Linked DNA regions of Azoarcus olearius. The protein of the gene in region 1 binds, or shares a complex with, the protein of each later gene. Links are inferred from orthologs where the notes say so. Each region holds a gene or a part of one and is shown in the gene's direction. Other genes may lie near its edges.

Region 1 (6,803 bases):
CAAACGGATTGGTCAGCGGTGCCTCAGCCTTCCGCGCCTCCAGCACGGCCTTGTTGAACCCGGCCAGGTTGCGCACGCCGACGGCCGCCATCAGCTTGTAGCGCTTTTCCATTTCTGCGACGCACCAGTTGAGCGCGTTGGCCGCGTGCTTCATGTCGGTGACCACCGGGGCCAGCAGGTGCGGAATGCCTTCGTAGATCGACAGTTCCAGCATCTTCGGGTCGACCATGATCATCCGCACCCGCTCGGGTTCGCTCTTGTAGAGCAGCGACAGGATCATGGCGTTGATGCCCACCGATTTGCCGGAGCCGGTGGTACCGGCCACCAGCAGATGCGGCATCTTGGCGAGGTCGGCCACCACCGGCTGGCCGCCGATGTCCTTGCCGAGCACGACCGTGAGCGGCGACGCCATGTCGTGATAAGCCTTGGAGCCGACGATTTCCGACAGGCGCACCGTCTGGCGCTTGGGATTGGGCAGTTCCAGCGCCATGCACGATTTGCCCGGCACCGTTTCGACCACCCGCACCGACACCAGCGACAGCGCGCGGGCCAGATCCTTGGCGAGGTTGACCACCTGGCTGCCCTTCACGCCGGTGGCCGGTTCGATTTCGTAGCGGGTAATCACCGGGCCCGGATAGGCGGCCAGCACCTTGACCTCGACGCCGAAGTCGCCGAGCTTGGTTTCGATCAGCCGCGAGGTGAATTCGAGCGACTCGGCCGACGGCGGCTCGATATCGCCCGAGGCAGGGTCGAGCAGGCTGAGCGGGGGGATCGCACCTTCGACCGCGTCGGTGAAGAGCGTCTGCTGGCGCTCCTTCTCCACCCGCTCGGACTTCTGCACCACGGTGACGGCGGGTTCGATGCGCAGCGGCGCGGCGGGCGCCTGTTCGGTCTTCTTGCGCCGCGTCTCCACCACCGCCTCGCGCTTTTCGGCCACCTGGCGCCCGGCCTTCCGGTCCAGCCAGCGGTAGTAGGCCTGCTGGGCGCCAGCCACCGCCTGCTCGATCGCCAGCCCCACCCGCTCCACCGCCGCGAGCCAGGACACACCGGTAAACAGCGACAGCCCGGACGCCATCAGCGCGAGCAACATCAGTGTGCCGCCGGTGTAGCCAAGATAGCGCTGCACGAGTTGACCGAACTCCATGCCGAGCAGCCCGCCCGGGCTGAGCGGCACCGCGACGCCGTGCGAATGGAAGCGGAGGTGCTCGAGCGCGCTGCTGGTGACGAGCACGCTGAAAAAGCCGACGAGCACGAAGAAAAACGAACGGCGGTCGAGCGTCAGCTGGTTCTTCAGCCGGCGAAAGCCCCACATCAGGCTATAGCCGAGGAACACCACCCACCACCACGCCGAGATACCGAACAGGTATAGCAGCAGGTCGGCCAGCCAGGCACCGAAGCGCCCGCCGGGATTGGCCACGCGCGCCACCTCGGCGGCGTGCGACCAACCGGGGTCGGCCTTGTTGTAGCCGATGAGCACCAAGCCGACGTACAGCGACATCACGCCGAGAATGAGCCAGCGCGCCTCCTGCAACAGCAGCGAAATCTTTTCCGGCAGGGGCTGGGAACGGGACGAACGAGGCAACATCGGCGGGGGCAACCTGAGGCGGACAACTGCAAAAAACAACAGGTGGGATTATATGCGATCACCCCACCTGCCCGGCCGCGGTTTGCCCTTGCTCACAATCCGCGGGACAGCGGCGGCGCGAATGCGCGCCCCTGCCCGCGCAGCCCGGTCAGACCTCGTTGAGGCGGTCGAGCAGGATGATGCCCTGAGGGGTTTCCTCGATCAGGCCTTCCTGGCCGAGATCCTTCATCACCCGGCTGACCATCTCCCGGGAAGCGCCGATCATCTTGGCAATGTCCTGCTTGGAGATCTTGCGCACCACCATGGTCTTGCCGTTCACGTCTTCCGACATGTCGATCAACAGCCGCGCGACGCGGCCATAGACGTCCATCAGAGCGAGGCTCTCGATCTTGCGGTCGGCGTTGCGCAGGCGCTCGGCGAGGTTGGACATGATGCGCCACGCGATCTCGAAGTTCTCCTGCATGATCTGGCGGAAGTCCTGCTTCGCGATCATCACCAGGTCGGCCGGCACCACCGCGATCACGGAAGCCGAGCGGGGCTGCTCGCCGAACATGCCCATCTCGCCGAAAAGCTCGCCCTGGCCGAGGATGGACAGGATCACTTCGCGGCCGTCCTCGTCGCTGACGACGACCTTGAGATTGCCGGTAAGGACGAAATAAACGTAGTCGGTGCGATCGCCGGCCCGGACGACGGCCTGGCCGCGCGGGATCCGGCGCATCATCGAAACACGGGCCACGTTGCCGAGCACCTCGTCGGACAAACCCTGGAACAAGGGAAAGGTCTTGAGCGCGATCGTCGAAACAGCGGTCGGCTGGCTCATAGGTTCTCCGGGCAAATCGAAGCAAACGAAGGTGGAAACGTAATGCGACGCGGCCGTCGCGGTCAATTTGGACGAAAGTATAAACGAATAAACACGGCCTTCCTTCCCAAATCCGGCGGGTGGTTATAGGGGGATTAACGCGCGCTATCGCCGCGATTGGCGGGCCGAAAGTACCGCTCCGCTATAATTGCGGCCGACGCCGACTCACACCCCCACATCTCGGAAGCTGCCATGACGACAAAACACGCCCGCCTCCTCATCCTCGGCTCCGGTCCCGCCGGCTACACCGCCGCGGTCTATGCCGCCCGGGCCAACCTCAAGCCGGTGCTGGTCACCGGTCTTGCCCAGGGCGGGCAACTGATGACCACCACCGAGGTGGATAACTGGCCCGCCGACGCCGACGGCGTGCAAGGCCCCGAGCTGATGGAGCGCTTTCAGAAGCACGCGGAGCGCTTCAACACCGAGATGATCTTCGACCACATCCACACGGTACAGCTCCAGCAGCGCCCGTTCCGCCTTATCGGCGACGCCGGTGAATACACCTGCGACGCGCTGATCATCGCCACCGGCGCAACGGCCAAGTACCTTGGCCTGCCGTCGGAAGAAAAGTTCGCCGGGCGCGGCGTCTCGGCGTGCGCCACCTGCGACGGCTTCTTCTACCGCAACCAGGACGTCGCGGTGATCGGCGGCGGCAATACCGCCGTGGAAGAAGCGCTGTACCTCGCCAATATTGCGAAGAAGGTGACCGTTGTGCACCGGCGCGAGAAGTTCCGGGCCGAGAAGATCCTGATCGACAAGCTGATGGAGAAGGTCGAGGCGGGCAAGATCGAGCTGGTCCTGAACGCGACGCTGGACGAGGTGCTGGGCGACAACACCGGCGTCACCGGCATGCGCGTCCGGAACGAATCCGGCGCCACGCAGGACATCGCACTGCAGGGTGTCTTCATCGCCATCGGCCACAAGCCGAACACCGACATCTTCAAGGGCCAGCTGGAGATGGACGAAACCGGCTACCTGATCACCCAGGGCGGCCGCAACGGCAATGCCACCCAGACCAACATCGCGGGGGTGTTCGCGGCAGGCGACGTGCAGGACCACATCTATCGCCAGGCCGTCACCTCGGCAGGCTCGGGCTGCATGGCGGCGCTGGATGCGGAACGCTATCTCGACGCGCTGAGCTGAGTCTGTCCTGCCGCCATGGCGCGCCGCCCCAAGGATGCTTCCAGCACCGCTGCCGAAAAGGGCGGAGCGCGGCGCGACCATCCCTTTCAGGCCCTTGCGTCGCTGCGCGGCAAGGGGCGGCCCACAGGCCGCCCCGCTGCAAGTACGCCCGCCGCGCGCGCGCAACGCGCCGAGGCTAATGCGCAGGACGCGGGCGCGGAGGACGATACCGCGCTGTTTCGTGCCGCGGTACGCGATGCAGCGCCGATCCGCGACGGCGGTCGCAAGGAGATCGAGGCGCCGCGGCCAGAGCCGGTCGTTCGCCCCCGCGAGGTCGAACCGGAGCCGGACCACGCAGTGCGTCCACGCCGCGGTCTCGACCCGCTCGCCGAAGCCTACGCGGACGTCACCCCGTTGCGGGACGCTAACCGGGTAGCCCTCGGTCCGGCGCCGTCGCGTCACGGCCGCGCGACAACCGACCCCGGCGCGGCGTTCATTGCAACCGGCACTCCCACGTTCGTGCTTCCGCCCGATCTCGACGAGCACGCCGATCCGGCCGCGGTGTTCCGCCATGTCGTTGCAGGGGCTCAGCCGCTCGACCAGCGCAACCGGGTGGAACTCGAACGCCCGCGCCCTGCGCCGGCTCCGTTGAAACGCGAAGCGGACGAACGCTCCGCGCTGGATGAATCGCTGGAAGCGCCGCTGACCTTCGAAGACCGGCTGGACATGGGGGATGAAGCGGCCTTCCTGCGGCCGGGACTACCCCGCCGCGTGCTGAGCGACCTGCGCCGCGGACGCTGGGTGCTGCAGGGAGAAATCGACCTTCACGGCTGCACGCGCGAACAGGCCCGCGACACCCTTGCCAGCTTTCTCGGCAGCGCACTGCAGCAGGGCAAACGCTGCGTCCGGGTCATCCACGGCAAGGGCCTCGGCTCTCCCGGCAAGGTGTCCATCCTCAAGCAGTTGTCGCGTGGATGGCTGGCGCAACGGGAAGAAATCCTGGCGTTCTGCCAGGCGGGTCCGTATGACGGCGGGGGCGGCGCGTTGCTGGTCCTGCTGAGGGGACCGGGCGCTACGCGCCGCGCTTGAACGGCCCGGCGCAGCGCCGGGCCCCTGGTTCAGATTGCGGCTTCGTTGGTTTCGCCGGTGCGGATGCGCACCACCTGCTCCACCGGCGTCACGAAGATCTTGCCGTCGCCGATCTTGCCGGTCTGGGCGGCCTTGATGACGGCGTCCATGGTCTGCTCGACCATGTCGTCGGCAACCACGACCTCGACCTTGATCTTGGGCAGGAAATCCACGACGTATTCGGCGCCGCGATAGAGTTCGGTGTGCCCTTTCTGGCGCCCGAAACCCTTCACCTCGGTCACGGTGAGGCCGGCGATACCGACCTCGGAGAGCGCTTCACGTACTTCGTCCAGCTTGAACGGCTTGATGATGGCTTCGATCTTCTTCATGGGAGTCTCCGGTGGGCTTGCACCGCCCCGTCGGGCGCAGTGTCGTCGTTCAGAATTCGTCTTGATAGCGTGATGTTATCGGATAACGCCAGTCCCTGCCGAAGCCGCGCTGTGTCACCCGGATACCCACCGGCGCCTGGCGCCGCTTGTATTCGTTGCGCTTGAGCATGGCCACCGTGCGCCGAACGTCGGCCTCCGGCAGACCGCGGGCGATGATCTCGCGCGGCGACTCATCGTGTTCCATGTAGGCCTGGATGATCGCGTCGAGCACTTCGTAAGGCGGAAGACTGTCCTGATCCTTCTGGTCCGGCTTCAGTTCGGCCGAAGGCGGCCGGTCGATGATGTTCTGCGGAATGACCTCGCCCACGCTGTTGCGCCAGGCCGCGAGGCGATAGACCGTGGTCTTGTAGAGGTCCTTCAGCACCGCAAAGCCGCCCGCCATGTCGCCGTACAGCGTGGCGTAACCGGTGGCCATCTCGCTCTTGTTGCCGGTGGTGAGCACGATCGCCCCGGTCTTGTTGGACAGCGCCATCAGGATCATGCCGCGGATGCGGCTCTGGAGATTCTCTTCGGTCGTGTCGGCCGCGAGGCCGGCGAACTGCGGCGCGAGCAGGTCAGCGAACACATTCATCGCCGGCTCGATCGCGATCTCGTCGTAGCGCACGCCCAGGCGCTTCACCATCTCGCGGGAATCATCAAGGCTCATCTGGGCCGTATAGGGCGACGGCATCATCACCGCGCGCACGCGCTCCGCACCCAGCGCATCCACGGCCACCGCCAGCGTGAGCGCGGAGTCGATTCCGCCGGACAGGCCGATGATCGCGCCGGGAAAGCCGTTCTTGCCGAGGTAATCGCGCACCCCGCAGACGAGCGCGGCGTAGATATCGGCCTCGGTGCCCTTGGGCGCCGCGTGCCCCCCGCCGCTCCAGCGCCCCTGCTCGAAACGCAGCACGTCGATGCACGCTGCAAACGCCTCGGACTGGTAGGCCACCGTGCCGTCACGGTCGAGGGCGAAGGAGGCGCCGTCGAAAACGAGTTCGTCCTGGCCGCCGACCATGTTGCAGTAAAGCACCGGCAACCGGGTTTCCCGCACCCGATCGCGCAGGACGGCGTAGCGCAATTGCTGCTTGTCGATATGGAAGGGAGACGCGTTGAGCGACACCAGCACTTCGGCCCCCGCCGCTCGCGCGACCTCCGCGGGACCTGACTCCCACACGTCGGCACAGATGTTCACGCCGATCCGCACCCCGCCATGCTCGAAAACGCAGGGGGCGACACCGGATTCGAAATAGCGCTCCTCGTCGAAGACCTCGTAATTGGGCAGCAGGTGCTTGTGGTAGGTCGCGATCACCTCGCCATCCCGGATCACGGACGCGGCGTTGTAATACACCCCGCCGCGCTCGGTGGGATGGCCGAGCACCAGGCAGAAGTCGCGACAATGCCCGGCAATGCGGCGCACCTCACGCGCGCAGCCGCGATAGAAATCCGGGCGTAGCAGCAGATCCTCGGGGGGATAGCCGGACAGCGCGAGTTCAGGGGTAATCAGCAGGCCGGCGCCGCGCTCGCGCGCGGTGGCAATGGCTTCGATGATGCGGTCGGCGTTGCCGACGAGATCGCCCACGGTGAAGTTCAACTGGGCGACGGCAATGGAAAGCGCGGTATTCATGACCTCAACTATATCGTTTCGGCAGCGCCCGGTCAGGGGGCACGGTCGCACCACGGCCAGCCGGCCGGGCGGCATTTCCACGACGAGCCGCCCAAGCGGACCCTCCTGCATTGC
Region 2 (6,713 bases), 380 kb from region 1 along the record:
TGATGTGGAGCGCCGAAAAGTCCAACCGGGCGAAATCCGGATTGTTGAGCAATGCGTTGAAGAGCGTATTGACCCCGGTGATGGCAGTGAACCGGTGCTTCCCCAACTCTTTCACGAAGCCCCGGATGTCACGCGGATTGGTGATCAGGACATTGGTCGCACCGATCTTGAAAAACGTGAGGCAGTTCGCCGTGAGCGAGAAGATGTGATAGAGCGGCAGCGCGGTAATGATGACCTCCACCCCCTCCCGCACCTGGGGCCGGATCCACGCATGCGCCTGCTGCAGGTTGGCGATGATGTTGCCGTGAGTGAGGATGGCGCCCTTGGCCGTCCCGGTGGTGCCGCCGGTGTACTGCAGGTAGGCGATGTCGTCGTGGCCGACGTCCGCCGGGCGGAAAGTGTGCTTGGCGCCAGCGGCCAATGCCTCCCGGAAGCGCACCGCGCCCGGCAGTTTCCAGGGCGGCACGAGCTTGCGCACCCGACGCAGGACGAAGTCGACCACGGCACCTTTCGGAAAGCCGAGCAGATCTCCCACGCTGGTCACCACCACATGCCGGATCGGCAGGTGCTGCACCACCATTTCAAGCGTGTGGGCGAAGTTTTCCAGCAGGATCACTGCTTCGGCCGCGGCGTCCCGCAGCTGATGTTCGAGTTCGCGCGCGGTGTAAAGCGGATTGACGTTGACGACGGTATAGCCCGCGCGTAGCGCCGCAAACATCGCCACCGGATATTGCAGGACGTTCGGCATCATCAACGCCACCCGCGCCCCGCGCGCCAGCTTGAGTTCTCCCTGCAGGTAGGCGGCGAACCGGCTCACGAGCACGTCGAGTTCGTCGTAAGCGAGCGACCGCCCCATGCAGATATACGCCGGCCGCGAGCCATACCGACGCACGCCCTGTTCGAAGAGATCACCGATCGAAGCGAACTCTCCGACATCGACTTCTGCGGGTACGCCAGCGGGGTAGCTCTTCAGCCAGATCTTGTCCACGCTCATCTCCGCGACAAGGGATGGGGCCGGCCGGAACGGACCGGGCGATCACGCACCAGCACAAACGCACCGAATCGTGGTGCACCAGCCCTGGCGGACCACAGGCCCCTCGCCCGGCGAACGGGGGGCCCGGAAAGGACCGGACTCAGGCCTCGCCTTCTTCCGCCGGCCAGTTGCGAATGTAGTTCTTCAGCATGCGGTTTTCGAAGCTCTGCTCCTCGAGCACCGCCTTCGCCACGTCGTGAAAACTCACGACGCCGAGCAGCGTGTTGCCATCCATCACCGGAAGATAGCGCTGATGGCGATCGACCATGAGCCGGCGCAATTCGTCCATCTCCATCGTCGGCGCCGCGGTAAGCGGCCCCTTCAGCATGGCGGTTTCCACCGGCAGGCTTTCCCAGCCGCCGCCGCCCTTATGCACGGCCTGGAGAACCTCACGGAATGTGAGCAGCCCGGCCATCTGCCCCTGCGCAAACACCACCAGCGAGCCCACGTCCTGCTCGGTCATGATGGTCACGGCCTCGGCCAGGCTTCGGTTGGGTGCGATCGTGTACAGCACCTTCCCCTTGATCGCGAGAATTTCGCTTACCAGCATGATGTTCTCCCTACCCGCAATTGCTTATCGTTGTTCCAGCCGCACGACGCCCGTTCAGGCGTAATCGACACTCAGCGCTTCAGTTCGCCGGTTTTTCCCTTGACCTTGGCCCACTGCTCAGCATCCGGCAGAGGCTCCTTGCGCTCCACGATCGGCTTCCAGGTACGGGCAAGCTCAGCATTCAGGGCAATGAACTGCTGCTGATCCGCAGGCACGTCGTCTTCCGCGTAGATCGCTTCGACCGGGCACTCGGCTACGCACAGCGTGCAGTCGATGCACTCCTCCGGATCGATGACGAGAAAGTTCTCCCCCTCGCGGAAGCAGTCGACCGGACACACGTCGACGCAGTCGGTGTACTTGCAGCGAATACAGGATTCGGTCACCACGTAGGCCATTTTGCTCACTCACTTTCTTGGATTCGCCCACCCGGCCGCGCGGAAAGGAACCCGCGGTCGCGCGCGATGGGCTTGCAATAGTAGTCAGGCGTGTGGCTTTTTGCCACGTCAGGACAACTCCCTATCCGCCGCGCCGCACTTTTTCTTGACGGAGGCCGCGCCTTGACATAACTTCGCGAAAACTTCCCGGGGTGGCTTCGTCGCACCCTGGTCCTTCGGGCCCCGCAGGGCCTCACCGCTCCCGCGACCCAACGCCCCCCGACACACAATACCGTCACCCCTGATGTGAGGAATCATGAGCGAGCATATCCATTATGTGACCGATGGCAGCTTTGAGGCCGAGGTACTGCAGTCCCAGACGCCCGTCCTGGTCGACTACTGGGCTGAATGGTGCGGCCCGTGCAAGATGATTGCGCCGATCCTTGACGAAGTTGCCAAAGACTACGCCGGCAAGCTCAAGGTCGCCAAGCTCAACATCGACGAAAACCAGGAAACGCCGGCCAAGTACGGCATCCGTGGCATTCCGACCCTGATGATCTTCAAGGGCGGCAACATCGAGGCGACCAAGGTTGGCGCCCTGTCCAAATCTCAACTGACTGCTTTCATTGACAGCAACATCTAAGCCGGAGGCGACTCCGGCCCGTTCTCGCGGTGCTTCGCGGACCCGCCGCAGGGGTGCCCGCAACCGCGACGGTAATTCTCCCCAAGGCAACACCTCCGAACTCGACCTGCTCGATGCCGAGCTGGCGATGGAAGAGGGTTCTGCTTCGTCCGCCGAATCCACGGCTGCTGCGGCCTTGCATCTGTCGGAGCTGAAAGCTCTGCATGTGAGCCAGCTGCTGGAAATGGCGGTTGCCAACGAAATCGAGGGTGCGAACCGGCTCCGCAAGCAGGAACTCGTCTTCGCGCTGCTGAAGAATCGTGCGCGCAAGGGCGAGCCGATCTACGGCGACGGCGCGCTTGAAGTCCTGCCAGACGGCTTCGGCTTCCTGCGCTCGCCCGACACCTCGTACCTGGCGGGTACGGACGACATCTACGTGTCGCCCTCGCAGATCCGGCGTTTCAATCTGCACACCGGCGACACCATCGAGGGCGAGATCCGCACCCCGAAGGATGGCGAACGCTACTTTGCGCTGGTCAAGCTCGACAAGATCAACGGGCGACCGCCGGAAGAGTGCAAGCACAAGATCCTGTTCGAGAACCTCACGCCGCTGCATCCGCAGGAGTGCCTGAAGCTCGAACGCGAGATCCGCGGCGAAGAGAATGTCACCAGCCGCATCATCGACATGATCGCGCCGATCGGCAAAGGCCAGCGCGGCCTGCTCGTCGCCCCGCCGAAGAGCGGCAAGACGGTGATGCTGCAGCACATCGCCCACGCGATCACGGCCAACCATCCGGACGTGGAGTTGATCGTGCTGCTGATCGACGAGCGCCCGGAAGAAGTGACGGAGATGCAGCGGTCGGTGAAGGGCGAGGTTGTGGCCTCCACCTTCGACGAACCCGCGTCGCGCCATGTGCAAGTCGCCGAAATGGTGATCGAGAAGGCCAAGCGCCTGACCGAGCACAAGAAGGACGTGGTTATCCTGCTGGACTCCCTTACCCGGCTTGCCCGCGCCTACAACACCGTGGTGCCCGCTTCCGGCAAGGTGTTGACCGGCGGTGTCGACGCCAATGCGCTGCAGAAACCCAAGCGTTTCTTCGGTGCGGCGCGCAACATCGAGGAAGGTGGCTCGCTGACCATCATCGCCACCGCGCTGATCGACACCGGCAGCCGCATGGACGACGTGATCTACGAGGAGTTCAAGGGCACCGGCAACATGGAGCTCCACCTCGACCGACGCATGGCGGAGAAGCGCGTCTATCCGGCAATCAACGTGAATCGCTCCGGCACCCGGCGCGAAGAACTGCTAATGAAGCCGGACGTGCTGCAGAAGATCTGGATACTGCGCAAGCTGCTGTATGGCATGGACGACATCGACGCGATGGAATTCCTGCTCGACAAGGTCAAGGCCACCAAGGGCAACGCCGAATTCTTCGATGCAATGAGGCGCGGATAGTCCCGACAGCACAAAACAAAAGCCACCCCAGGGTGGCTTTTGTATTTTCTGTAGCGCCTAATTTAGGCGAGGCGCCTCAGGCGTAGTCGAAGAAGCCCTTACCCACTTTCCGACCGAGGCGGCCCGCTTCAACCATTTCAACCAGCAAGGGCGCCGGCCGGTACTTGGGATCCTTGAATCCTTCGAACAGCACCTGCATCACCGCCAGTTCGACGTCGAGACCGATCAGGTCGCACAATGCCAGCGGACCAATGGGATGGTTGCAACCCAGCTTCATCGCCTCGTCGATCTCCGCGGCGGTGGCCAGCCCCTCGCCGAGGGCGAAAATCGCCTCGTTGATCATCGGGCACAGCAGTCGGTTGACCACAAAGCCCGGGCTGTTGCGCACTTGCACGGGCGTCTTGCCGACCGCCTTGGCTGCGGCTTCGACCGCGGCGTAGGTAGCATCCGAGGTCTGCAAGCCCCGGATCAGTTCAACCAGCGCCATCATCGGAACCGGGTTGAAGAAGTGCATGCCGACAAACTGCTCGGGGCGCTTCATCGCGGCGGCCAACTTGGTGATGGAGATCGAAGACGTATTGCTGGCGACGATTGCGTCGGCCTTCACGACCGAATCGAGCTGGGCGAAGATTTTCAGCTTCAGATCGAGATTCTCGGTGGCGGCCTCGATCACCAGATCAACATCCGCCATTGCGCCCAGATCGGTCGACGTCTTGACTCGGCCAAGTGCCGCAGCCTTCTCGTCGCCGGTCATTTTCTCCTTCTTGATCAAACGATCGAAACTGCCCGAGATCGTCTGCACACCCCGCTGCAGCGCAGCGTCGGCAATATCGGTCATGACCACGTCGAAGCCCGCGACCGCGAAAGCCTGGACGATACCGTTGCCCATCGTGCCGGCACCCACTACACCTACTTTCTTGATGCTCATTGTGCTGTCTTCTCCTTTCTTGATCGACGCAGCGGACGAACCAATCCATACCGATGCGTATGGAAAGAAATGTAGCTTATCACTACGCTTTTAGCCATACATATGGTCGACTCCCCGTCTTGGCGGGGTTCTGCTGACGGCAGAAGGGGAAGATGGTTGCGCCAGGAGGCGCAGAAAAAAATATGGGAGCCCGAAGGCTCCCATATCTATTGATTGGCGGAGTGGACGGGACTCGAACCCGCGACCCCCGGCGTGACAGGCCGGTATTCTAACCGACTGAACTACCACTCCGCGCTGACCTGCAATCGACTTCCGTCGATTTTGTGCGCATTACATCAATGCGCACTTTATTGGCGTCCCCACGGGGATTCGAACCCCGGTTATCGCCGTGAAAGGGCGGTGTCCTAGGCCTCTAGACGATGGGGACCTGAACCTTTGGTGGAGGTAAGCGGGATCGAACCGCTGACCTCTTGCATGCCATGCAAGCGCTCTCCCAGCTGAGCTATACCCCCACAACAAGCCGGCGATTATAGCTTTCGGTTAAGCTCACCGCAAGCACTTCGCTACTTCCTAGCTGCAGTTTCACCTGCAGAAAAACTGGCGGAGTGGACGGGACTCGAACCCGCGACCCCCGGCGTGACAGGCCGGTATTCTAACCGACTGAACTACCACTCCGCGCTGACCTGCTGCCAACCTTGCGCTGGCGTCGCGCGCTGACGTTGTCAGCACGCCTTGTTTGGCGTCCCCACGGGGATTCGAACCCCGGTTATCGCCGTGAAAGGGCGGTGTCCTAGGCCTCTAGACGATGGGGACTGAGGTACTACCACTTCGACTGGTGGAGGTAAGCGGGATCGAACCGCTGACCTCTTGCATGCCATGCAAGCGCTCTCCCAGCTGAGCTATACCCCCGTCGAAAGAGCGCGCATTATAGGGTGACATTACGTCGCTGTAAAGACGGCAACGCGAGAATTTTCGGTTTCGCTGCCGCAGCGGAATCAAAGCACCTTTCCGGGATTCATCAGGCGCGACGGATCGAAGGCATTCTTTATTGCCTCCATCATGTCCATCTCGACCGTACTCTTGTAACGGCGGATCTCCGCTCTCTTGAGCTGTCCCAGGCCGTGCTCGGCGGAAATCGAACCGCCCAAGGCATCGACCAGATCATGGACGATCCGATTGACGTCCTCGGTGCGGGCGATGAACGAGGCGTTGTCGTCGGTTTCACTACGTGAAAGGTTGTAGTGCAGATTGCCGTCACCGATGTGACCGAATGCCACGATGCGCACCCCGGGCCACTGCGATTTGAGGCTGACATCCGCCCGCTCAAGAAACTCGGCGATCCGGCTCACCGGCACCGACACGTCGTGCTTGATGCTCACGCCTTCGATGCGCTGCGCTTCCGAGATGTTTTCACGCAGCGCCCACAGCGTCTGGGCCTGCCCAAGGCTGGACGCGACGACCGCATCGAGGACCAGCCCGGCCTCCATCTCGGCCCCTAATGCGCCGGCGAGGGTCTCGGCCAGCCCCTCTCCCTCGAGGCTGTCGCTCAGTTCGATCAGAACAGCCCACTGGGTGGGCGCACTGAAGGGATCACGAGCCCCGGGGATGTGCTTCAGCACGAGATCGAGTGCCGGCCGCCCCACGAGTTCGAAAGCGCTGATTCGGTCACCGCAGTGATGGCGCAGGCGTCCAAGCAGACGGACCGCTGCAGCAGGGTCGGACACGGCAGCCCAGGCCGTCGCAAACCCGC

What was found.
Region 2: the proteins of trxB (region 1) and trxA are in contact, whole or in part, in a crystal structure (PDB 1F6M), measured with the Escherichia coli proteins. The link is inferred for Azoarcus olearius from one-to-one orthologs.

The regions. Positions count from the first base shown.
Region 1 is NZ_CP016210.1:1,565,558-1,572,360, reverse strand. What follows is about bases 1,753-4,611. They hold trxB (thioredoxin-disulfide reductase), read left to right. Parts: upstream 1,753-2,636; coding sequence 2,637-3,587; downstream 3,588-4,611. Other genes in these bases: dqs_RS20960 (Smr/MutS family protein), read left to right, coding at 3,603-4,611; dqs_RS07290 (Crp/Fnr family transcriptional regulator), read right to left, coding at 1,753-2,405. Outside these bases: dqs_RS07295 (DNA translocase FtsK), read right to left, coding at 1-1,585; more of dqs_RS07290, read right to left, coding at 1,734-1,752; more of dqs_RS20960, read left to right, coding at 4,612-4,655; dqs_RS07275 (P-II family nitrogen regulator), read right to left, coding at 4,685-5,023; dqs_RS07270 (NAD+ synthase), read right to left, coding at 5,073-6,689.
Region 2 is NZ_CP016210.1:1,185,884-1,192,596, reverse strand. The notes cover bases 1,168-3,936. They hold trxA (thioredoxin TrxA), read left to right. Parts: upstream 1,168-2,273; coding sequence 2,274-2,600; downstream 2,601-3,936. Other genes in these bases: rho (transcription termination factor Rho), read left to right, coding at 2,776-3,936; fdxA (ferredoxin FdxA), read right to left, coding at 1,655-1,978; dqs_RS05610 (CBS domain-containing protein), read right to left, coding at 1,168-1,583. Outside these bases: dqs_RS05615 (long-chain-fatty-acid--CoA ligase), read right to left, coding at 1-988; more of dqs_RS05610, read right to left, coding at 1,134-1,167; more of rho, read left to right, coding at 3,937-4,035; dqs_RS05590 (3-hydroxybutyryl-CoA dehydrogenase), read right to left, coding at 4,112-4,963; dqs_RS05555 (FAD-binding oxidoreductase), read right to left, coding at 5,959-6,713. UniProt on the Escherichia coli protein: Participates in various redox reactions through the reversible oxidation of its active center dithiol to a disulfide and catalyzes dithiol-disulfide exchange reactions.